Regions from separate parts of the Cupriavidus sp. C3SS-1 genome, predicted to be linked through region 2. Evidence: predicted binding sites of a transcription regulator. Region 2 holds the regulator's gene; each other region holds the start of a gene.
What was found. The regulator FNR, encoded in region 2, switches genes on or off when oxygen is low (the NO sensors DNR and NnrR bind a similar motif). The targets are predictions, from matches to a motif close to TTGATNNNNATCAA.
Positions count from the first base shown of each region.

Region 1: the regulator FNR is predicted to act here: its motif matches at 4,169-4,182, upstream of ACIGJC_RS26840 (ribonucleoside triphosphate reductase).
Region 3: the regulator FNR is predicted to act here: its motif matches at 2,139-2,152, upstream of ubiU (ubiquinone anaerobic biosynthesis protein UbiU).

Region 1 covers NZ_CP172700.1:2,353,210-2,360,477, forward strand. Annotated here, with positions in the region: gene ACIGJC_RS26820 (SDR family oxidoreductase) at 1-354, shown strand, start outside; gene ACIGJC_RS26825 (Bug family tripartite tricarboxylate transporter substrate binding protein) at 485-1,435, shown strand; gene ACIGJC_RS26830 (anaerobic ribonucleoside-triphosphate reductase activating protein) at 1,500-2,174, opposite strand; gene nrdD (anaerobic ribonucleoside-triphosphate reductase) at 2,179-2,358, opposite strand; gene ACIGJC_RS26840 (ribonucleoside triphosphate reductase) at 2,388-4,109, opposite strand; gene ACIGJC_RS26845 (IclR family transcriptional regulator) at 4,255-5,142, opposite strand; gene ACIGJC_RS26850 (class I adenylate-forming enzyme family protein) at 5,301-6,866, opposite strand; gene ACIGJC_RS26855 (SDR family oxidoreductase) at 7,048-7,268, shown strand, end outside.
Region 2 covers NZ_CP172699.1:1,922,950-1,930,217, forward strand. Annotated here, with positions in the region: gene ACIGJC_RS08905 (sulfite exporter TauE/SafE family protein) at 202-957, opposite strand; gene fnr (fumarate/nitrate reduction transcriptional regulator Fnr) at 1,037-1,762, shown strand; gene ACIGJC_RS08915 (hypothetical protein) at 1,809-2,054, opposite strand; gene ACIGJC_RS08920 (FixH family protein) at 2,051-2,266, opposite strand; gene ccoG (cytochrome c oxidase accessory protein CcoG) at 2,350-3,822, opposite strand; gene ccoP (cytochrome-c oxidase, cbb3-type subunit III) at 3,872-4,786, opposite strand; gene ACIGJC_RS08935 (cbb3-type cytochrome oxidase subunit 3) at 4,789-4,953, opposite strand; gene ccoO (cytochrome-c oxidase, cbb3-type subunit II) at 4,957-5,619, opposite strand; gene ccoN (cytochrome-c oxidase, cbb3-type subunit I) at 5,638-7,086, opposite strand; gene ccoS (cbb3-type cytochrome oxidase assembly protein CcoS) at 7,223-7,268, opposite strand, start outside.
Region 3 covers NZ_CP172700.1:215,906-223,173, forward strand. Annotated here, with positions in the region: gene ACIGJC_RS17005 (hypothetical protein) at 1-173, shown strand, start outside; gene ACIGJC_RS17010 (Crp/Fnr family transcriptional regulator) at 166-936, shown strand; gene ACIGJC_RS17015 (NAD(P)H-dependent flavin oxidoreductase) at 867-2,048, opposite strand; gene ubiU (ubiquinone anaerobic biosynthesis protein UbiU) at 2,304-3,332, shown strand; gene ACIGJC_RS17025 (U32 family peptidase) at 3,362-4,276, shown strand; gene ubiT (ubiquinone anaerobic biosynthesis accessory factor UbiT) at 4,273-4,737, shown strand; gene norR (nitric oxide reductase transcriptional regulator NorR) at 4,776-6,341, opposite strand; gene ytfE (iron-sulfur cluster repair protein YtfE) at 6,485-7,162, shown strand; gene ACIGJC_RS17045 (nitric-oxide reductase large subunit) at 7,201-7,268, shown strand, end outside.

The DNA.
Region 1 (7,268 bases), on a different replicon from region 2:
GGCGGCCGCATCATCAACAATGGCTCGATTTCCGCGCATACGCCGCGGCCGTTCACCGCGCCCTATACGGCCAGCAAGCACGCTGTCACGGGTCTGACCAAGGCGCTGGCGCTCGATGGCCGCGCCTTCAACATCGCCGCTGGCCAGGTCGATATCGGCAATGCGCTGACCGAGTTGTCCGAGCGCATGACGCGCGGCGTGCTCCAGGCCAATGGCACGGTCGCGCCCGAACCGATGATGGACGCGAGCCACGTGGCCAATGCGGTGCGCCACATGGCTTCGCTGCCGCTGGACACCAATGTCCTGAACATGACCGTCATGGCCAGCGCCATGCCGTTCGTCGGCCGCGGCTGACATCCCCGCCCACATTCCCACGGGCCTCGCATCCGTGGGAGCCACCAGAGTCGACTGAAGTTGACCAGCATCCAGACGGAGACACCCCATGCGATTCACCCCAAGCAGATTCAGTACCCTGATCGGCACGATGGCCGGTTGTGCCGCCATCATGATGGCGCCCGGCGGGGCCGGTGCCCAAGGCAACTATCCGACGCGACCAGTCACCATCATCGTCCCGGCGCCGGCCGGCGGCGGCATTGACCTGATCGCCCGCGTCGTCGGCGAGAAGCTGTCGGTAAAGCTCGGCCAACCGTTCATCGTCGAGAACCGACCCGGCGCCTCCAACAACCTGGGCACCGCGGTCCTGGCCAATGCCAAGCCCGATGGCTACACGATCGGCATCGTCGGCGGCAGCCACAACATCAACAAGTTCCTGTTCAAGAATCTCGGCTGGGACCCTGAGAAGAGCTTTGAGCCGATCGTCTACACGCACGAGATCCCGCTGGTGTTCGCGGCTTACCCCAAGCTGCCGGCGAAGACGGTGCCCGAGCTGGTGGGCTGGATGAAGGCCAATCCGGCCGAAGCGAAGGTGGCCACGTCGGGTCGTGGCAGCGCGCAGGAAATGGCCGCCGAGATGTTCCGCATGGTTAGTGGTGCGCCGGTGCTGCTGGTGCCTTACAAGGGCTCGTCCGCGGCGCATCCCGACCTTATCGCCGGCCGCACGGTGCTTTACATCGACACCATCAGCGCGATTCAGGAGCAGGTGAAATCGGGCAATGTGCGCGCACTGGCCGTTTCCACGCGCAAGCGGTCCAAGGCGTTGCCCAATGTCCCCACCGCCGAGGAACAAGGGCTCAAGGGCTATGACGCCAACACCAACGGTGGCTTCCTGGCGCCGGCGGGCACGCCCAGGGAGATCGTGGCCAGGCTGAACACAGAGATCAACGCGGCGCTGAAGCTGCCGGAGGTGCGGGCCAAGCTGGAAACGGCGGGCATCGACGTGCAAGGCGGCACGCCGCAGGAGTATGCGGCGTTGATCAAATCGGACCTTGCGAAGTGGGGCAAGGTAGTGAAGGAAGCGGGAATCCAGCCGGAGTAATGGCGTTTGATTCCGGGGTGGCGACACGCTTGGCCGTTCAACGCAAGGACGGCCGTCGTGTCGCTCACGCAGCAGGCAGCCGCATGGAGATTTGCGGATACGCGGCTTTCAATCGGCGGGCGATATCGGCCGCGGCGACGCAGGGTCTGCCCTCCGTGCCACGCGGCTGCAAAGCCCAATGACGGACGCCACGCTCCGCCAGCGTACCGACGAGACCGTCCAGTTCGTCTTCGCTGAACAGCTCCGAATCCCACGTGGTGCGGCATTCGTAGTCCACGCCGCTCGCGACGACAAGATCCAGCGACGCCATCACGCGGGAGCCGCTGCCGGGCGTGCCGGTGATCGCGTCGTAGCGATGTGCCGGCCCCTTGATATCGAGGCCGATCCAGTCCATCAACGGCAGCACTGACGCGAGCCGCTCCGGGTACATGCCTGCAGTGTGCAGGGCCGCCTGGAACCCCATGGCGCGGACTTCGCGCACGGCATCGGGCAGCGATGCCTGCAGCGTGGGCTCGCCGCCGGAGAACACCACGCCGTCCAGCAGGCCACGCCGGTTCGCCAGGAAATCCATCACCTGATTCCATGGCAGCAGGTCGGGCCCGCGCGGAGGAATCAGGTGGGCGTTATGACAGTAGCCGCAGCGCCACGGGCAACCCTGACAGAACACCACCGCGGCAAGCCGGCCGGGAAAGTCGATGCTGGTCAGTGGCGTCAGGCCGCCAATGCGCAGGCTGCCCATGGCATCAGGCCGCGCAGCGCTGCTCGGCAAAGAAGCGGCGCTCGGCGTGCTCGCCCTTCTTGCCGGTGTTGAAGCTGGCGACGGGACGGTGGTAACCCATCACGCGCGTCCAGACTTCACAGCGCTGGCGTTCGTGTTGCTCGAGTTCGACGGTGGCTTCCAGGCGTTGCGATTGGCTGATCATGGTGGTTCTTCTTGCTGGGGTTGGGAAATTCATGCGGCTTGCTGCAGGCGTTTGCGGGCGAGAACATCCTCGTCGCACTTCGGGCAATAGATGTGCTCGCCGGCCAGGTAGCCATGCGTCGGGCAGATCGAAAACGTGGGCGTGACCGTGATGTACGGCAGGCGGAAATTTTCCAGCGCCCGGCGTACGAGGCGCTTGCACGCCTCGCCGCTGGACAGGCGCTCGCCCATGTAGAGATGCAGCACCGTTCCGCCGGTGTATTTGGCTTGCAGCGCTTCCTGCTGCGCCAGGGCTTCGAAGGGATCATCGGTGAAGCCCGCGGGCAGCTGCGAGGAATTGGTGTAGTACGGCTGCTCCGCCGTACCGGCCTGCAGAATGCCGGGCCAGCGTTTGCGGTCCTCCCGCGCGAAGCGATAGGTGGTGCCCTCGGCCGGCGTGGCCTCAAGGTTATACATGTGGCCGGTCGCTTCCTGGTATTCGACAATGCGCGCGCGCACATGGTCGAGCACGCGCAGCGCGAAGCCGCATCCCCATTCCGTGGTGATGTCGTGGGTATCGTCGGTGAAGTTGCGGATCATCTCGTTGAGGCCGTTCACCCCAAGCGTCGAGAAGTGATTGCGCAGCGTGCCGAGGTAACGCCGGGTGTAAGGGAACAAGCCCTGGTCCATCAGCTTCTGGATCAGTTCTCGCTTGGCTTCGAGCGAATCGCGGCCGAGATCGAGCAGGTTATCGAGCCGCTGCAACAGGCCGGCTTCGTCGCCTGCATTCAGATAGCCCAGCCGGGCGCAGTTGATCGTGACCACGCCCAGCGAGCCAGTCTGCTCCGCGCTGCCGAACAGGCCGTTGCCGCGCTTGAGCAGTTCGCGCAGATCGAGCTGGAGCCGGCAGCACATGGACCGCACCATGTTCGGCTTGAGCTCGGAGTTCACGAAGTTCTGGAAATACGGCAATCCGTACTTGGCCGTCATGTCGAACAGCCGCGCGGCATTCTCGCTCTCCCAGGGGAAGTCCGGCGTGATGTTGTAGGTGGGAATCGGAAAGGTGAAGACGCGGCCAAGGGCATCGCCTTCGGTCATGACTTCGATATAAGCGCGATTGATCACGTCCATCTCGGCCTGCAGGTCGCCATAGCGGAATGGCATCGCCTCGCCGCCGATCACAGGCACCTGTTCCCGCAGGTCTTCGGGGCAGGTCCAGTCGAATGTGAGGTTGGTGAACGGAGTCTGCGTGCCCCAGCGCGACGGCACGTTGAGGTTGTAGATCAGTTCCTGCATGTGTTGCCGGACCTCGGCGTAGGACATGCTGTCCTTGCGCACGAAGGGGGCCATATAGGTATCGAACGACGAGAACGCCTGCGCCCCGGCCCACTCGTTCTGCATGGTGCCAAGGAAGTTCACGATCTGGCCGACCGCGCTCGACATGTGCAGCGGCGGTGCGGCTTCCACTTTGCCGGGCACGCCGTTCAACCCTTCATGCAGCAGCGTGCGCAGCGACCAGCCGGCGCAGTAGCCGGACAACATGTCGAGATCGTGGATGTGAAGGTCGCCCTCGCGATGGGCCGTCCCGGCTTCCGGCGCATAGACATGCGAGAGCCAGTAGTTCGCGGTGACCTTGCCCGCAACGTTGAGAATCAGCCCGCCCAGCGAGTAGCCCTGGTTCGCATTGGCGTTGACGCGCCAGTCCTCGCGGTTCAGGTACTCGTTGACGGACGATTCCACGTCCACGAGCGTCCTGTGAAAATTCGGTCCCATCGTGCCCCCAAAAACACTAGATATGGGGCAGCATTATTTACCAGCCACTATATATAGGTTTGCCAAAGATCAAACGGAGGGGTTTCCTGCGATCGGAAAGCAACCGCTGATCTTTCAGGCGCGGACTGGATCGGGCCGCGGAGCGCTAGGGCATCGGCAGTCTTTCCGGCGCCGGCGCTTCCGGGCGCTGACCGAGATTCCGCTCGATTTCCCTTACGGAATCCAGAAGCTTCGGGCGAATCTCCTCGTGCAGGCGTGCCACGGGAAAATAGCCCGCGGCCCCGGCCACACTGATTGTCATCAAGGGCAGCCCCCTGCCCGGCCATAGCGGCGTGGCGATACCATGGACCTCCTTGATCCAGTTGCCTGCCGAGGTCACGCATCCGGTAGCGCGAAATTCCTCGATCGCCTTCAGGATGCCGCGCTCGGTGTGCGGCCAGTTGCCCTCGTCCAGGTCACGGATGCGCTCCATGAGGTCGGCTCTCTCGCTGGCGGGCAGCGCTGCCAGCAAAGCCATCCCCGACGCGCTGGTTCCCAGTGGAATGCGAGAACCGACATCAAGGCTGAGGGTGACGATCGACGTACTGCGGCAGCATTCGAGATACAGCATCGAGAGCCGGTCTCGCGTCGTCAGCGCCACGACCGCCCCGGTTTCGGCTGCCAACGACTTCAGGTATGGCCTTGCCACCTGCCGCACGTCGAGATTGAGCAGCATGGAACTGCCCAGCGCTGCCGTGGCCGTGCCGAGCCGGTACTTTCCGCTGTCCGGAACGAGATGCAGATAGCCCAGCTTCGTCAGGGTATAGGTGAGCCGGGTGACAGTCGATTTCGGCAGCCCGCAGCGCATGGCAATCTCATGGTTGGCAAGGAAGCTGTCGCCGCTGCGAAAGCAGCTGAGCACCTCGAGGCCCCGCGCCAGCGCCGTGACGAAATGCCGGTCCTGACTCTCGTCGCCCCGGGCCTCTTCCTCGGCGTCGTTGACGTCCGTGCCCAACGCGCGGCTCAACTCCCCTTGCTTCGATTCTGTTGCCATACTGATTTTCCTTGCGCGATTTCCGCGCACGCTTGCGGACTGGCATCGAGGCGCGGCTGCGCCTTGTGCCGTCTCCCCGCGATGCCTTCCGAACTGAAAGAAGTTAGCACAGATGCCGGCCTCGTCATGCCCGGCCCTCGCGTCGAAATACAGGGCGGCTATAGAAGGGTCTGGCGTGCATCCGCCGTGCTTGCGGCCAGCGTCTTCAATTCACCCTTGAGCAGCTTTCCGGTGGGTGCGGCCGGAAGCCGGACCATCGCCCGTATCTCCGTCGGCAGCTTGTAAGGTGACAGGCGTTCGCGCAGGTAGGCGTCCAGTTCGTCGCGCGCCACGGACACGCCATCGGCAAGCTCGACGAACGCGACCACCTCCTCGTTCCCTTCGACCTGGCGCCCGACCACGGCCGACTGCACGATGGCGGGATGGCTGTTCAGGACCTGCTCGACTTCGACCGGATAGACATTGAATCCGGAACGGATGATCAGCTCCTTCGTTCTGCCGACGATGAACAGCGCGCCATCGTCATCCTGCCTGGCCATGTCGCCGGTATTGAGCCAGCCTTCATCGTTGATGGCCGCACGCGTCTGCGCGGCATCGCGGTAGTAGCCCTTCATCATATTGGGACCACGCACCCACAGCTCGCCCGCGCAACCGGGCTCGACATCGTTGCCCCCGGTGTCGACGATCCGGACCTCGACACCGGGGACAGCCGGCCCGACAGAGCAATCCCGGCGCGGCGCTTCAAGCCGGGTCTGGGCAATCGTGGGAGACATCTCCGTCAGGCCATAGCCGTTCTGCAGCGGCATCCCGAACGCCCGTTCCACCGCCGCTTTCAGTTCGAGAGTCAGCGGCGAGCCAGCCGTGCCGATGATGCGCAAACGATGGTCGCCCAGCGCGGTACCGGTCCGGCCGAGCCATTCGAGCAATCGTGCATACATCGCCGGAACGCCGATCAGGACAGTGAGGTGTCCTTCGCGCAAGGCACCCACCAGGGCCTCCGGCGAAAAGCGCTCCTCCAGATGCAGCACGCATCCGCACGAGAGCGATCCCACCAGCTGCGACGACAGCCCGACCACGTGTGCCATCGGCAATACGCCGTACACGCCGTCGGCAGGACCCAGATGCCGCATCTGCCGCGACAGCGTTGCCATATGGAGCAGGTTCGCGTGCGTCAGCATCACGCCCTTCGGATGGCCGGAAGTTCCCGAGGTGTAGATCATCGCCGCGACCTGCTGCGCCGGGTCGGCACTGACGGATTCGCTGCGCGCGCCATCGTTGCATGGCCCGACGGCAAGCTCGCCTAACAGCGGCCAGGCCTGCCTGACTGCGCCGGCACGGTCGGCATGAATGGCGCACTCCTGCGAGACGTCGACGGCGTAGAACACGCGCCGGGCGCCCGAATGGTCAATGAAGTGGTCGATTTCACGCGGCGACAGCCGTGCATTGACCACCACGGCCCACGCGTCGCAGCGGCTGGCCGCCAGCACCAGCACCGCCAGGGCCGCGCAATTCTCTGCCACCATCATGACGCGGTCGCCTGGCTGCACCCCCAGTTCGCGCAAGCGCGTGGCTGCCGCATGTACCGTCGCGGCAAGTTCCGCATAGGTCAGGCGCACACGCTTGTCCACTAGCGCCAGTGCTTGGGGCTGACGCTCGACCCAGGGATCGATCACCTCGTGAATGCGTCGAAATGCGGCGCCCGGGGCGCCATGGTGCTCGCTCATAGTCATGTCTCCCATATTGGCTTGTCGAACCGCTATGCAGTCTATAGGCCCGATATGCAGTCCGCAAGATGACAATTTCAGCAATCATGCAACGTTTCTCCGTTGACTATTGCGGATGCGATACCCATACTGGACTGCAATGCAGTTTCTTGTTCCGCAACTCTTTCTACAAGGAGACACCATGAGTGACAAGAAAGCCATCCTCGTTGTCGGCGCAGGCGATGCCACGGGTGGCGCCATTGCCCGCCGCTTTGCGCGCGAGGGATATATCGCATGCGTCACAAGGCGTAATGCCGACAAGCTCGCGCCCCTGGTGGCCCAGATCGAAGCGGAAGGCGGCGTCGCACATGCTTTCGGCTCGGACGCGCGCAAGGAAGAGGAAATGACGGCGCTGGTCCGGAA
Region 2 (7,268 bases):
ACAGATATTATGAACCGGATGGACTGCGGAAGGGTTCGGCGCCGAAATGTCGGCTTGCCCGAAACTCCGGACGCCCTTTTTTTGGAAGGGCTGCCAGGCGCCGCTCGGAAACACGCCGCGCGATACCGCAATGCAGGCGATTGTATGGCATTCCCGCATCCGCCTGCAACCACCGCGCACTCCCGCGCCTTCACGGTGGCGTCAAAACACCAGGCAAAAACCATGCTCGGCCAGCGAATGTGGCAATAGCACCGCTCGACCGATTCCCAGGCCGCCGAAGACCATGACCGCCAATCCAGCTCCCATCCTGACGCAACGGCGGCGAGCCCAAGCGCGCAGCAGCCCCGAAAAGCTGGATAGCGCCAGCAAATTCGGTAACGTGCCAAGCCCGAAGGCGCCCATTACCAGTGCACCCGAGGGCGCATTACCGGCCAGTAACGCGAGGGCAAGCGCACCATAGACCATGCCACAGGGCACGAGCCCCCACGCCAAGCCCATGCCGTAGCGGCGCACCAGACCACCGCCTCTCGCCGCCGTGGCCGGAGTTTTGCGGCGAAGCCGGCCGAAGCTTCCGGCAACGGCGGTCCCCGCGCGCGCGCCGAACCGTTCCAGCCACACGATGGAAAACGCTTCGCCGCGTAGCAGGCGCCAGCCAGATACCAGCAGCAAGGCACTCCCGGCGCCAAATAGCCAGCGCTGAACCGGCAGGTAATCCTGGCGCCAGGCCGTCGCCCCCACCGCTCCAAGGATCGCACCGAGCAGCATGTAGGTGGAAATCCTGCCCACATGCATCACCAGCAACTCCAGGAGCCAGTCTTGGGGGCGCCGCACCACGGCAATCGGCACGTCCGCGGCGCGCTGCTCGACTGCGAGGGCAACGCCACCGCACATGGCAGCGCAATGAAAGCCCCCCAGCAAGGCAAGCATGAAAACACTGAGAAGCACACCAAAAGTCAATTGCAACTCCCTACCGCATCACATCGCGCGTTAAAATGCATGCATTGCGCCCTCGCCGCTCATTCCTTGCAGGTTCCAATTGCTAACATCCATCCCCGTCACCGAGATGTCGCCCCGTTGCTCCACTTGCGGCATGGGGCAACTGTGCCTGCCGGTGGGCATGAGCCAGCAGGATCTGCAAAAGATGGATACCCTGGTGCAAGAGCGCGTCCGTGTCCACAAGGGCGAAACCCTGTACCGCATGGGCGATCCGCTGACTGCGGTTTTTGCCATTCGCTTCGGCACCCTGAAGACGCATGTCACCACGGAAGACGGCCGCTCGCAAATCACCGGCTTCCATTTGCCTGGCGAAGTGGTCGGCCTCGACGGCCTGGGTGAAATGCAGCACGCCTCGGATGCCACCGCGCTTGAAGACACGGAAGTATGCGTCGTACGCATGGCCGATCTTCAGACGCTGTCCATGGATCTGCCATCGCTGCAGCAGCAGTTCCTGCGACTGATGGGGAAGGAAATATCGCATGATCAGCTCATGCTCGTCACGCTGGGGTCCATGCGTGCCGAAGAGCGACTTGCCGCGTTCCTGATCAACCTGTCAGAACGTCTGTCCGCACGCGGGTATTCGTCGACCGAGTTCGTCATGCGCATGAGCCGGGAAGAAATCGGCAGCTATCTCGGATTGAAGCTCGAAACGGTCAGCCGCCTGTTCTCACGATTCGCCGAGGCGGGCCTGATCCAGATCCGTCAACGCCACGTCAAGCTCGTCGACATGGAAGGCATCAAGCAAGTCTACAGCCGCTCCTGCTGAGGCCGTCTGACCGCCTTGCCTGGCAAGACGGTCCGCTTCAGCCCAATCACTCCAGCTCGTCCGTTTCGCTGAGCTTCGTCGGCATGGTATAGAGCGTCAATCCGCTGGACAACGCGCAGAATACCCAGGCCAGCAAGAACCCGATCGTATAAATGGCCTCGCGCGAGGCCTCGATCGGGTGGCCGAAGAAATTCAGATCTCCGGGATCCACCACCGAAAACACGGTTGCCGTGGCCACCCCGGCCATCAGGAACGCCGGCCACAGTACCCACATCAGCCAGCGCAGCCTCATGGCCGCCTCGCTTGCGGTGCCTTGGCACTGCCCGGGACCCCTTCTGCTTTCTCGACGACCAGGCCGTGCCGGGACACACCTTCGACTACCGGCCGGTCAGGATGGGTGGAAGCCAGCCAGATGGTTACGCCGCAAGCCACTATGGCCAGCAACGGGCCGCTCATCAGAAGCCACGGCCACGGCTCCTTCCACCACGGATTGCTTTCTTGCATCGTCTTGCCTCCTTCGTCGGCGCCTCACCGAGGCGCTCGCGGTTGGTACGGCGCAGCGCCGATGCGCTGCACCGCCCTTAGCATCACAAATTGCGCGGCACGATGAAACTGGTAGATTGCCTGATTTGCGCACTACCTTGCCCCGAACCTTCGCTTGTCACCGTCACGCTGATCTTGTGCGTACCCTGCGCGGCATCGTCGATCGGCACGCGAATCCGGATCGGCACCAGCTTGTTCGACGTCGGCGCCAGGGCCTTCGCGTCGGGATCGTACTCGACCGTCAGGTTCTTCAGATCGTCGCTTTCGGCCTGCACGCTGATGCGCATGGGTGCCTCGGTGGTGTTGATCAGCTGCAGTCGATAGACGTTCTCAATCCAGCGTCCATCCACCTCACGCCCCAACGCCCCGCGATCGCGGATGATGTCGACCTTCAACGGCGTGCGCAGCGCTAGCGACACCACGAAACCCGCTACCATCACCATCCAGATGACCGAGTAGATGATGGTCCGCGGCCGCACGAGCCGCTTGCGCGCCACCGCGGCTGACAGCGCCTTGCGCATGGCGTTCTCGGACGTGTACCGGATCAGCCCACGCGGGTAGTCCATCTTGTCCATGACCTGATTGCAGGCATCGATGCAGGCGCCGCAACCAATGCACTCGTACTGCAGCCCGTCACGGATATCAATGCCTGTCGGACACACCTGCACGCAAATGCTGCAGTTGACGCAGTCGCCAAGCCCTGCCTGATGATGATCCACCTTGCGCGACCGGCTCCCGCGCGGCTCGCCGCGCCCGACGTCGTAGGTGACCACGTAGGTGTCGCGGTCAACCATCACGCTCTGGAATCGCGCATACGGGCACATATACTTGCACACCTGCTCGCGCATGAAGCCCGCATTGCCCCATGTCGCGAAGGCGTAAAAGAGCATCCAGAACGCCTGCCACGGCCCCAGCGAGAAGCTCAGGACCTGACCGCCAAGCTCGCGTATCGGCGCGAAGTAGCCAATGAACGTGAAGCCCGTCCATAGCGCGACCAGTAGCCACAGCGAGTGCTTGGTCGCCTTCAGGCGAAATTTGCGCAAACTCCACGGATCGCCGTCCAGACGGATCCGCGCGAAGCGGTCACCTTCGACATGCCGTTCGATCCACATGAATATTTCGGTGTAGACCGTCTGTGGACACGCGTAGCCACAGAAGAGCCGCCCCGCAATGGCCGTGAACAGGAACAGCGCCAGCGCGGAGATCACCAGCAGGACGGCAAGATAGATGACATCCTGCGGCCAAAGCACCAGTCCGAAGATATAGAACTTGCGGGCGCCAAGGTCGAACAGCACGGCCTGTCTGCCATTCCATTGCAGCCAGGGCGTGCCGTAGTAGATGAGCTGGGTCAGGAGTACCATCCAGACCCGCCAGTTGGAGAACGCGCCCGTCACCGAGCGCGGGTAGATCTTGCGTCGAACCTCGTAGAGCGTTTCGTCGGAGGTTTCGACAGGCGACGACGCCGGCCCTTGCGGGCCGGCCGTGCGGGCCAGAGGTTCTGTCCCGGGGGCGTTCATGCGCGCGCTCCTTCAGACGCCATGGCGCACCCCGTGCCTGAGTCGGTGATCATTGCCCTGAGCCTCCGGTATTGGAAAGCCCCCAGACATAGGCCGTCAGCATGCGGATACGCTCGGGAGTCAGGATCTCTTCGTGCGCGGGCATGTGGTTGTTGTGACCCTTCAGGATGGCCTCGACAATACTGCCTTCCGAACTGCCATACAGCCACACGTTATCGGACAGGTTGGGCGCGCCGAGTGCCTGATTGCCCTTGCCGGTCGCACCATGGCACGCAGCACAGGTGGACTTGAACGTGCTCTCGCCGCGCGATGCCCGGATCGGGTCGAACGACAGGCCCGACAGCGATCGCACATACTGCGCCACATCCGCTGCGAGCTTGCCGTCGATGGTCGAGGCAAACGACGGCATCACGCCATTGCGGCCCTTCGTGATGGTCTGCTGGATCGTCTCGGGTTCACCGCCATAGAGCCAGTCGTGGTCCGTCAGGTTCGGAAAGCCGCGGCTGCCGCGTGCGTCCGAGCCATGGCATTGCGCGCAGTAGTTCAGGAACAGGCGCTGGCCAATCTCGCGGGCCTGCGGGTCTGCCGCCACCTGCTTGACGTCCATATTCAGGTACTTGGCGTAGACATCGTGCTGCAACTTCTCCTGTGCCTGCTGATGCGCGGCCAGTTCGCCTTGCGTCGAAGTCTTCAGCACGCCCGCATACGAGCCGAGTCCAGGATAGAGGACCAGGTAGACCAGGCCGAAGATGCAGGCCAGCAGGAACATCCACATCCACCAGCGTGGCAACGGGTTGTTCAGCTCGCGCAGATCGCCGTCCCAGACATGGCCGGTGTCATCACCGGCGTTGGCAACCTTTGTGACCTTGCGTTGAGAAAAAAGCAGCCACACGCACCAGACGATGCCGACGAGCGCGATGGCAGCGATGTAGTAGCTCCAGAAATCGGAAAAGAAATCGCTCATGACTAGGTATTCCGGCTCGATGTTGTGTGGGTCTCGTCAGGCAGTGCGAACGGCAGCATGGCGGACTCCTGGTTGGCGGCTTGCCGGCCATTCGACCAGGCCCACCAGCAAATTCCCAGGAATACGACCATCGACACGATCGTGGCAAAAGCGGTCAGCATCGCCATGACTTACTCCTTCGCAGGCGCGGCTGCGGCTGCGTCCACGCGCACATTGCGACGGTTGGTGCCCAATCCTTGCAGGTAGGCGACCAGCGCATCCTCTTCGCTCTTGTTCTTGAGCTCTTCAGGGGCCTTGGCGATTTCCGCCTCGGTGTACGGCACGCCCAGTCGCACCAGTGCGCGCATGCGGGCCTGGATATCATCGGTCGGCAGTTGAGCCTTCTCGAGCCACGGATAGGACGGCATCACCGATTCCGGCACGACATCGCGCGGATTGCGCAGGTGAATGCGTTGCCAGTCATCGGAGTAGCGGCCACCGACGCGCGCGAGGTCGGGCCCGGTGCGCTTGGAGCCCCACAGGAACGGATGGTCGTAGACCGATTCACCCGCCGTCGAGAAATGGCCATAGCGCTCGGTCTCGGCCTGCAGCGTACGGACCTGCTGCGAATGGCAGCCGACACAGCCTTCGCGGATGTAGATATCACGGCCCATCAGCCGAAGCGGCGAATACGGCTTGATCCCGACATCGGGCTTGGTGGTGGAATGCTGGAAGAACAGCGGCACGATCTGCACCAGGCCGGCAATGCTGACCACCAGGATCGTGCAGATGATCAGCCAGCCGATGTTCTTCTCCAGCGTTTCGTGGGAAAAGAAGCTTTGTTTTTCGGACATCGTTTCTATCCTGATGGATCAGTGGGCAGAGGCAGGAATGCTGGCCGGGATCGGCGCATCCACCGCACGCTTGCCGATGATGGTTTTCGCGACGTTATAGGCCATCAGCAGCATGCCGGACAGGAAGCAGATGCCGCCCAGCAGACGGATCAGGTAGAACGGGTACTTGGCCTTGACCGCTTCAACGAACGCGTAGGTCAGCGTGCCGTCGGGCTGCGTGGCGCGCCACATCAGACCTTCCATCACACCGGCGATCCACATCGAGGCGATATAGAGCACCACGCCGATGGTGGCGATCCAGAAGTGCCACTCGATCAGACGAACGCTGTACATCTGCTTCTCGCCGAACAGGCGAGGAATGAGGTAATAAAGCGAGCCGATGGAAATCATCGCCACCCAGCCCAGCGCGCCCGAATGCACGTGGCCAATCGTCCAGTCCGTGTAGTGCGAAAGCGCGTTGACGGTCTTGATCGACATCATCGAGCCTTCGAACGTGGCCATGCCATAGAACGACAGCGCCACTACCAGGAACTTCAGGATCGGGTCGGTGCGCAGCTTGTGCCAGGCGCCCGACAGCGTCATGATGCCGTTGATCATGCCGCCCCAGGACGGTGCCAGCAGAATCAGCGAGAACACCATGCCCAGCGACTGTGCCCAGTCAGGCAGCGCGGTGTACTGCAGGTGGTGGGGCCCGGCCCACATGTACGTGAAGTTCAGCGCCCAGAAGTGGACGATCGACAGGCGATACGAATAGATTGGCCGTTCCGCCTGCTTCGGGATGAAGTAGTACATCATGCCCAGGAAGCTGGTGGTCAGGAAAAAGCCTACGGCGTTATGGCCATACCACCACTGGATCATGGCGTCCTGCACGCCGGCATAGGCGGAATAGGACTTCCACATCGACACCGGCATTTCAATGTTGTTGACGATGTGCAGGATGGCGATCGTCAGGATGTACGCGCCGAAGAACCAGTTGGCAACGTAGATATGCCGGGTCTTGCGCTTGACGATGGTGCCGAAAAAGACCACGGCGTAGGCCACCCAGACGGCCGTGATCAGCAAGTCGATCGGCCATTCCAGTTCGGCGTATTCCTTCGAGCTGGTGATACCCAGCGGCAGCGTGATAGCCGCCGCGACGATCACGAGTTGCCAGCCCCAGAACGTAAAGGCAGCAAGCGGACCGCAGAACAGGCGCGCCTGGCAGGTACGCTGCACGACGTAGTACGAAGTCGCAAACAGCGCGCTGCCGCCGAAAGCGAAGATCACCGCATTGGTATGCAGCGGCCTCAGTCGGCCGAACGACAGCCATGGCGTGTTGAAGTTGAGATCCGGCCAGATCAGCTGTGCTGCGAGCAGCACGCCGACGGCCATGCCGACGATCCCCCAGACTACCGTCATGACAGCGAACTGCCTTACGACGCCGTAATTGAAGGTGTCGACGCGTGAAGACGCGGCTGAGACATCCATTCAGACCCCCACATTAGAAAGATAAACCGATTGACGTTGTGACTTTATGGAACGAGCGCTCTTACCGCGTTGATCTTTATCAAGTTGCACAGGGAGCCCATGAACCTATCTCCGCACTGCAAGTCGACGGCACCCTTCAGGGCTTGTCGTTGTCCAGCAAAATGGCCTCCCCGGGCCGGTCG
Region 3 (7,268 bases), on a different replicon from region 2:
CGCTGCCGCTCGCGCCCGCGTGGCTGGCGCGCGCCGGCGGCCTGGCGTTCGCGCTGGCCAATGCCTGGCTCGGGTTGCAGTTGCTTAAGGCAATGCGATGCATGCGCGCCATGCGCGCGCGGGGCGGCTTGCCGCCGCGCAAGCCACTTGCGCAAGGAGTTCACCATGGCTGAGATCGTGATGCTCGACCGGTTGCCGCTGTTCCGTGGCGTCGATGGCCGCGTGCTCGACGCAATCGTTGCCGCGGCCACGCAGCGGCGCCTGCAGAAAGGCGAATTCCTGTTCCGCCGCGGTGAGCCCTGCCGCGGGCTGTTTGTCGTGATGGACGGGCTGGTGAAGCTCTCGCTGCCCGCCGCCGCTGGCAGCGCAAAAGGCGCGGAACGTGCGATCGAGGCCTTTGGCCCTGGTGCCGTGTTTGGGGAAGACGTGGTGTTCGTGGATGCCCCGCAGCCAGCCGACTGTCAGTCGATGGCGCGTACCACGGTGCTTTGCATCGACAGTGCCGCACTACGGCAGGCGATGGCCCGGGATCCGCTGCTGTCCGCGCGCCTGCTGCGCAACCTGTCGGGCCGGCTGCATGCGCTGATGCGCGATATCGAGGCCACCAGCCTGCACAACGCCTTGCAGCGCGTGGCCGGATTCCTGCGGGATGAAGCGCGCGCGGGGCGCCGCACGTGGCTGGCGTGTACGCAGCGCGTGATGGCCTCGAAGCTGGCCATCACGCCCGAAACCCTGTCACGCGTGGTCAGCCGCTTCTGTGCAGAAAACCTGGTGCGGCTCGAGCGCGGCAAGATCTTCCTGCTCGATGCCGAAGGGCTGGGACGCCTGGCGGACGACGGGTCACGCGCGGACGTCCCGGACGTCGCTCATGCCGCGACGGTGGCTTGCGTCGCCGGTTCGGCGATGGCAGTGGGCTTCTCGCCGGTCAGCAGATAGTGGAGCAGGTCCGCCACCGGGCGGATCGCTTCGCCGAACGGCAGCGTGCCCTTGCCGCGGAAGAACAGCCCGCGCTCCACGTCGCCGCGCACGGCCTGTGCCAGCTTCAGGTCGATGCAGAACTGGCCGATGCGCGATACGCCATCGCGCAGGCCACAGGCCTGCAGGCAGTCAAAGCCTTCCAGGCAGTCGCGGGCCTTGGCGCGGCGCTGCAGGCGGCTTTCGCCCGACAGGTAGCGCGACAGCCACGGCGTGAGCACCGCGCGCGCCGGCAGGCCCGCCACGCTGGTGAACTCGCGCAGGTCTTCGGGGCCGGCGGTGGCCAGGACCTGCTTGAAGGCCGGGTGGGCGTCGCCTTCCTCGGTCACGGCAAAGGCGGTGCCCAACTGCACCGCGGCGGCGCCTTCGCCGAGCCAGTGGCGCACCTTCGCATGGCTGTTGATGCCGCCCGCCAGGATCAGCGGGACACTGTCCCACGCGAGCCCGAGCGTATGGAACAACTCGCGGCATTCCGCCAGCACACGCGCGAACGAAAACCGGTCTTCGCCGAGATCCTGGATGGTCGACGCGCCAAGATGGCCGCCGGCATGGGCCGGGTGTTCGACCACGATGGCATCGGGCAGCCGTCCCTTCTTCATCCACTTGCGCAGCACCAGGCCGATGCCGCGCGCTTCCGACAGGATCGGGATCAACGCCATCTTCGGGTAGTTGGCGGTCATCTCCGGCAGGTCCAGCGGCAGGCCCGCGCCCATGACGATGGCATCGGCGCCGCTTTCGCAGGCCTGGCGCACCAGTTGCGCGTGCGAGCCCACCGCTTTCATCACGTTGACGGCAACCAGGCCGCGCCCGCCCGACAGTTCGCGTGCGGCCTGGATCTCGCGGTCCAGCGCGACGAGGTTCGCAGCCTCGATGCGCGCCTTGTCGCGCGTGCCGCGGGTTTGCGCGAGCAGGTCGGGGTGGTGGTGGCGCAAGTCGATGCTGGCAATGGTGCCCACGCCGTTGTGCGCGGCCACGGTACCCGCCAGGCGGTGCGCGGAAATGCCGATGCCCATGCCGCCCTGGACGATCGGCAGCAGCCGGCGCCCAGCCAGCTTCAGCCAGTGTTCTGTCATGTTGGTCTCGCTTGTTTGGAACTGCGTGCGGACCGCGATATGGGACCGCGCACGAACGGCCAAGGGTGGCACAGCGACCGGCGCGCGCGTTTGCCCAAGGTCAATCGACGGCCGCCCCTGCACCAATGGCGTAGGCCGACCGGTCTATGCCGCAAGGCGTTGCGGTGCGGTTTGCGCGTGGTCAAGTCCACACGCGAAGTGCGTCGCTAGCATCTGCGCTGGCCGAATTCCCGCGCCGCAAGCGGCGCTTCCGACATGACAACCTCATCTTCCGTGCGGGCGCGCGTTCCGCAGCTGGTCGCGCCGGCGGGCTCGCTGACCGCGTTGCGCGCGGCGCTGGAGCACGGCGCCGATGCCGTCTACCTGGGCCTGCGCGACGCCACCAACGCCCGCAATTTCGGCGGGCTCAATTTCACCGAGGCGGATATCCGCACCGGCGTGGCCGAGGCGCATGCGCGTCGCCGCGAGGTCCTGTTCGCCATCAACACGTTCCCGCAGATGGGCGAAGTGGCCAGGTGGCACCGCGCCGTCGACGCGGCCGCGGACCTGGGCGCCGACGCGGTCATCATGGCCGACGCGGGGCTGATGGCTTATGCGAGCCAGCGCCATCCGCAACTGCGGCTGCACCTGTCGGTGCAGGGCTCCGCCACCCACGCCGACGCCATCGAACTGATGCGCGAGCGCTTCAACATCAAGCGCGTGGTGCTGCCGCGCGTGCTGTCGCTCGCGCAGATCGGCAAGCTGGCGCGGCAGACCAGCGTCGAGCTGGAGGTGTTCGGCTTCGGCAGCCTGTGCGTGATGGCCGAGGGCCGCTGCCTGCTGTCCTCGTATGCCACCGGGGATTCTCCCAACAACAAGGGCGTTTGCTCGCCCGCGCACGCGGTGCGCTGGACCGAACAGGACGGCACCATGCACGCGCGCCTGTCCGGCATCCTGATCGACAGCTACGCGCCCGGCGAGCCGGCCGGATATCCCACGCTGTGCAAAGGGCGATTCGAGGTCGAGGGCGAGCGCGGCTACGTGCTGGAAGAGCCCACCAGCCTCAACGCGCTGTCACTGCTGCCGGCGCTGCTCGACATCGGCATCGCCGCGATCAAGATCGAAGGCCGCCAGCGCAGCCCGCGCTACGTGGCCGATGTCGTCGGCGTGCTGCGCGCCGCCATCGACGCCGCCTGTGCCGAGCCGAAGCGCTTCGCGCCGCGCCAGGAATGGCAGGGCACGCTGGGCCGCCATGCCGAAGGCGACCAGGTGACGCAGGGCGCCTACGACCGGCCGTGGCGATGAGCGCGGCAAATCCAACCACGGAGTCATTGATGCGGGATTCATCCACACCCGGCGCGGCCCGGTTCGGCATTGCGCTGGGACCGCTGCTGTACTACTGGCCGCGCGCGACGGTGATGCAGTTCTATGCCGACGTCGCCGATTCGGCCGTCGATCGGGTCTACCTGGGCGAGACCGTCTGCACGCGCCGCCACGAGCTGCGCCATGCGCACTGGCTGGAAATCGCGCAGATGCTGCGCGAAGCCGGCAAGGAGGTGGTGCTGTCCACGCCGGTGCTGATCGAGTCCGACACCGATATCACCTGCATGCGCCGCGTCTGCGAACAGGACGACTACCTGGTCGAGGCCAACGACGTCGGCGCGGTGCGCTGCATGGGCGGGCGCCCGTTTATCGGCGGCCCGCACCTGAACGTCTATCACGCCGATACGCTCGCCTGGCTTGCCAGCCTTGGCGCCCGCGGCTGCGTAGTGCCGGTCGAGATGGACGGCGCCACGCTGGCCGCGCTGTCGGCGGGGCGTTGCGCGGGCGTGGCGCTCGAAGTGCTGGCCTGGGGCCGCATGCCGCTGGCCTTCTCGGCGCGCTGCTTCACCGCGCGCCATCACCGGCTGCGCAAGGACGCCTGCGAGTTCCGCTGTCTCGACTATCCGGACGGCCTGGTTGCCGCGACGGGCGAGGGCCAGGACTTCTTCACGCTCAATGGCATCCAGACCCAGTCGGCGACGTGCCTGGACCTTTGTGACCAGGCGCAGGCCATGGCCCATATGGGTGTCGACATGCTGCGCGTGAGCCCGCATTCGAGCGGGACGCTGGAAGCGGTGGCCGCGCTGGCGGCGATTCGCGCCGGAGAACGTGCGCCCGCGCCGAGCGGCGTCATGCCGGCCGGCGCGCAACCGTGCAACGGCTATTGGCATGGACGCCCTGGCATCATGTGGGAGGACCGGCCGTGAGCGTACTGCAAAGCCTGCTTGCCCGCGTGCATCGCCGCATGCCGGCCAGGGCGCGCGCCTTGCCGCTGGTCTCGGCGCTGGAACTCGCGCGCCGCGCCGGATGGCTGGAGCCGCCCGCCGCGCTGAACGGGCACACCTTCCTGCTGACGGTCGAGGATCTCGGCCTGGATGTGCCTTTCCGCTGCGAACAGGGACGCTTCCGCTCGGCTGGCCGCGGCACCGAGGAGCCCGAACTGACGTTGCGCGCCCGCGTGCCCGACTACCTGCGCCTGCTGGCGGGACAGTGCGATACCGATACGCTGTTTTTCCAGCGCAAGCTGGTGATCAGCGGCGATACCGCGCTCGGGCTCGAAGTGAAGTACTGGCTGGATGCGGCACCGCGGCCGCCCTGGCTGGAACCGCTGGTGTCGCGGCTCGCCGCGGGGCTGGGCGTGGCGGCGCCGGAGACGGGACATCGCTGAGCGCGCAGGCGGCTTGCGCACCGTCATGGCCGAGCCGCCTATTTGCACCCCAGCCGCTTCGCCAGCTTGTGCAGATTGCTGGCGTCGATGCCGAGCTGGCGCGCGGCCTGGGCCCAGTTGCCCTGCTGCGCGTGCAGCGCCTGTTCGATGCAGTCGCGCTGGGTCTGCTCGACGGCGTCGCGCAGCGTGGCGCCGGCGGCCAGCGCCACGTGGGGGCGTACGGCTTCCGTGCCATGAGCAACCGGCGTGGACGCATCCGGCGGGGGCGCCAGGCTGTCCAGGTCGAGCAGGTCGGGCTCCAGCGTCACGATGTCATTGCGGTTGGCCCCGCGGCTCACGGAGCGCAGCGCCGCGCGGCTGACCACATGCTCCAGTTCGCGCACATTGCCGGGCCAGCGGTAGCGGCGCAGCGCATCCTGCGCGGCCGGCGACAGCCGCAGGCTGCGCATGCCGAGCCGCGCGCGGTTCAGTTCCAGGAAGCGCCCGGCCAGCAGCAGCACGTCGTTGCCGCGCTCGCGCAGCGGCGGAATCGGGATCGGATAGACCGACAGCCGGTGGTACAGGTCCGCGCGGAACGAGCCGTCGCGCACATGGTCGCGCAGGTTGCGGTTGGTGGCGGCGATCACGCGCACATCGACGCGGCGCGGTTTGTCGGAGCCCAGGCGCTGGATCTCGCCGTTCTGCAGCGTGCGCAGCAGTTTGGCCTGGATGGCCAGCGGCAGCTCGCCGACTTCATCCAGGAACAACGTGCCGCCATCGGCCGCTTCGAAGCGGCCGGGCCGTTCGCCCGTGGCGCCCGAGAACGCGCCCTTGACATGGCCGAACAGTTCGCTTTCCGCGAGCGATTCCGGTAGCGCGGCGCAATTCACATGGACCAGCGGACGTTCGCTTCGGCGCGACAGGCGGTGCAGCCGGTGCGCGAACAGCTCCTTGCCGACGCCGGTTTCGCCGAGCAGCAGCACCGGCAACTCTGAATCCGCCACCACGTCCAGCTCGTGCAGCAGCCCCGTGATGGCCTCGCTCTGCCCGACGATCTCGCTGTCGTCGGCCGGTAGCTCGTTGTCGGGAGTCTTGCCGCGCGACAGTTGCAGCGCGCGGATATCGGCCTCCAGCCGCGTGGTGCGGATGGCGGTCTCGACCAGCAGCGTCAGCCCGTCCAGCTCGGCCTGCGCGGCATCGTCGAAGGTGCCGACCTGCAGCGCGTCGAGCGTGAGCACGCCCCATGCGCGGCTATCGAGTTCCAGCCGGATGCCCATGCAGTCATGCACCGGCAGGGGCTCGCCCACGTGCTCGTCGATGAGGCCGTCATAAGGGTCGGGCAGCACGCTGTCGTGATGGAAACACGTGACGCCGCGCCGCGCCAGGATGGCGCCGAGGCGCGGATGCAGGCCGACCGCAAAGCGGCGTCCGAGCGCGTCGCGCACCAGCCCGTCCACGGCCACCGGTCGCAGGTGTTCTTCTTCGAGCCGCAGCAAGGCCACGGCGCCGCAGCCGAAATACGCGCGCAGTGCGCTGACCAGCCGCTGCAGGCGCACGGCATGCGGCAGTTCCGCCAGCACATCGGCCAGCAGCTCGGTATAAATATCCCGCCGATTCAGGGTCATAAATACCTTAAACGGTAAAAAAAACCGCGATTCAAAACGGGTTAATTATACCGTTACCTTGGTAAGTCAATGATTTATATGGAGTAAAAAGCTGGCACGGTACTAGCGTAGTGATGTGCGATCCATTCGAGAAGGAGCACATCATGCGCTTGCAAGACCAGCCCCTGGGCCAGCTGGCCCGCCGTATTCCGGGTGCCACCGGCATCTTCCACGACTATGACCTCGACTTCTGCTGCGGGGGCAAGCAGACGCTGCGCGATGCCGCGGCCGCCAAGGGCCTGGATGCCGAAGCCATCGAAACCCGCCTGGGGACCCTGCAGCGCGACAGTGAACCGGTGCAGACCGACTGGGGCACCGTTCCGCCGGCCTCGCTGATCGCCCACATCCTCACGCGATTCCATGAGCGCCATCGCGAGCAGCTGCCGGAACTGATCCGCCTGGCCCGCCGGGTGGAGCACGTGCACGGCGACCGGCCGGATTGTCCGCTGGGCCTGGCCGACCACCTGGTAGTCATGCGCGACGAACTGGAAGGGCATATGCAGAAGGAAGAGCTGGTGCTGTTCCCGATCCTGGCGCGAGGGATGCAGGCCGCCGCAGCCGCACCGATCTCGGTGATGCGCATGGAGCATGACGACCACGGCGAAGCGCTGCAGCGCCTGGCCGCGCTGACCAACGACATCACGCTGCCGCGCGCGGCCTGCAATACCTGGCGCGCGCTGTACCTCGGCCTGCGCACCTTGCGCGAAGACCTGATGGAACACATCCACCTGGAAAACAACATCCTGTTCGAGCCGGCTGCCACGCAAGCCGCCAACGACTGAGCCAACGCCAACATATCCCCAATAAAGCGAGCCTTATCATGGGTCCCTATCGCAGACTCTGGTTCCTGCTGATCGCCGTGCTGGTGGTCACGTTCTCCCTGCTCGG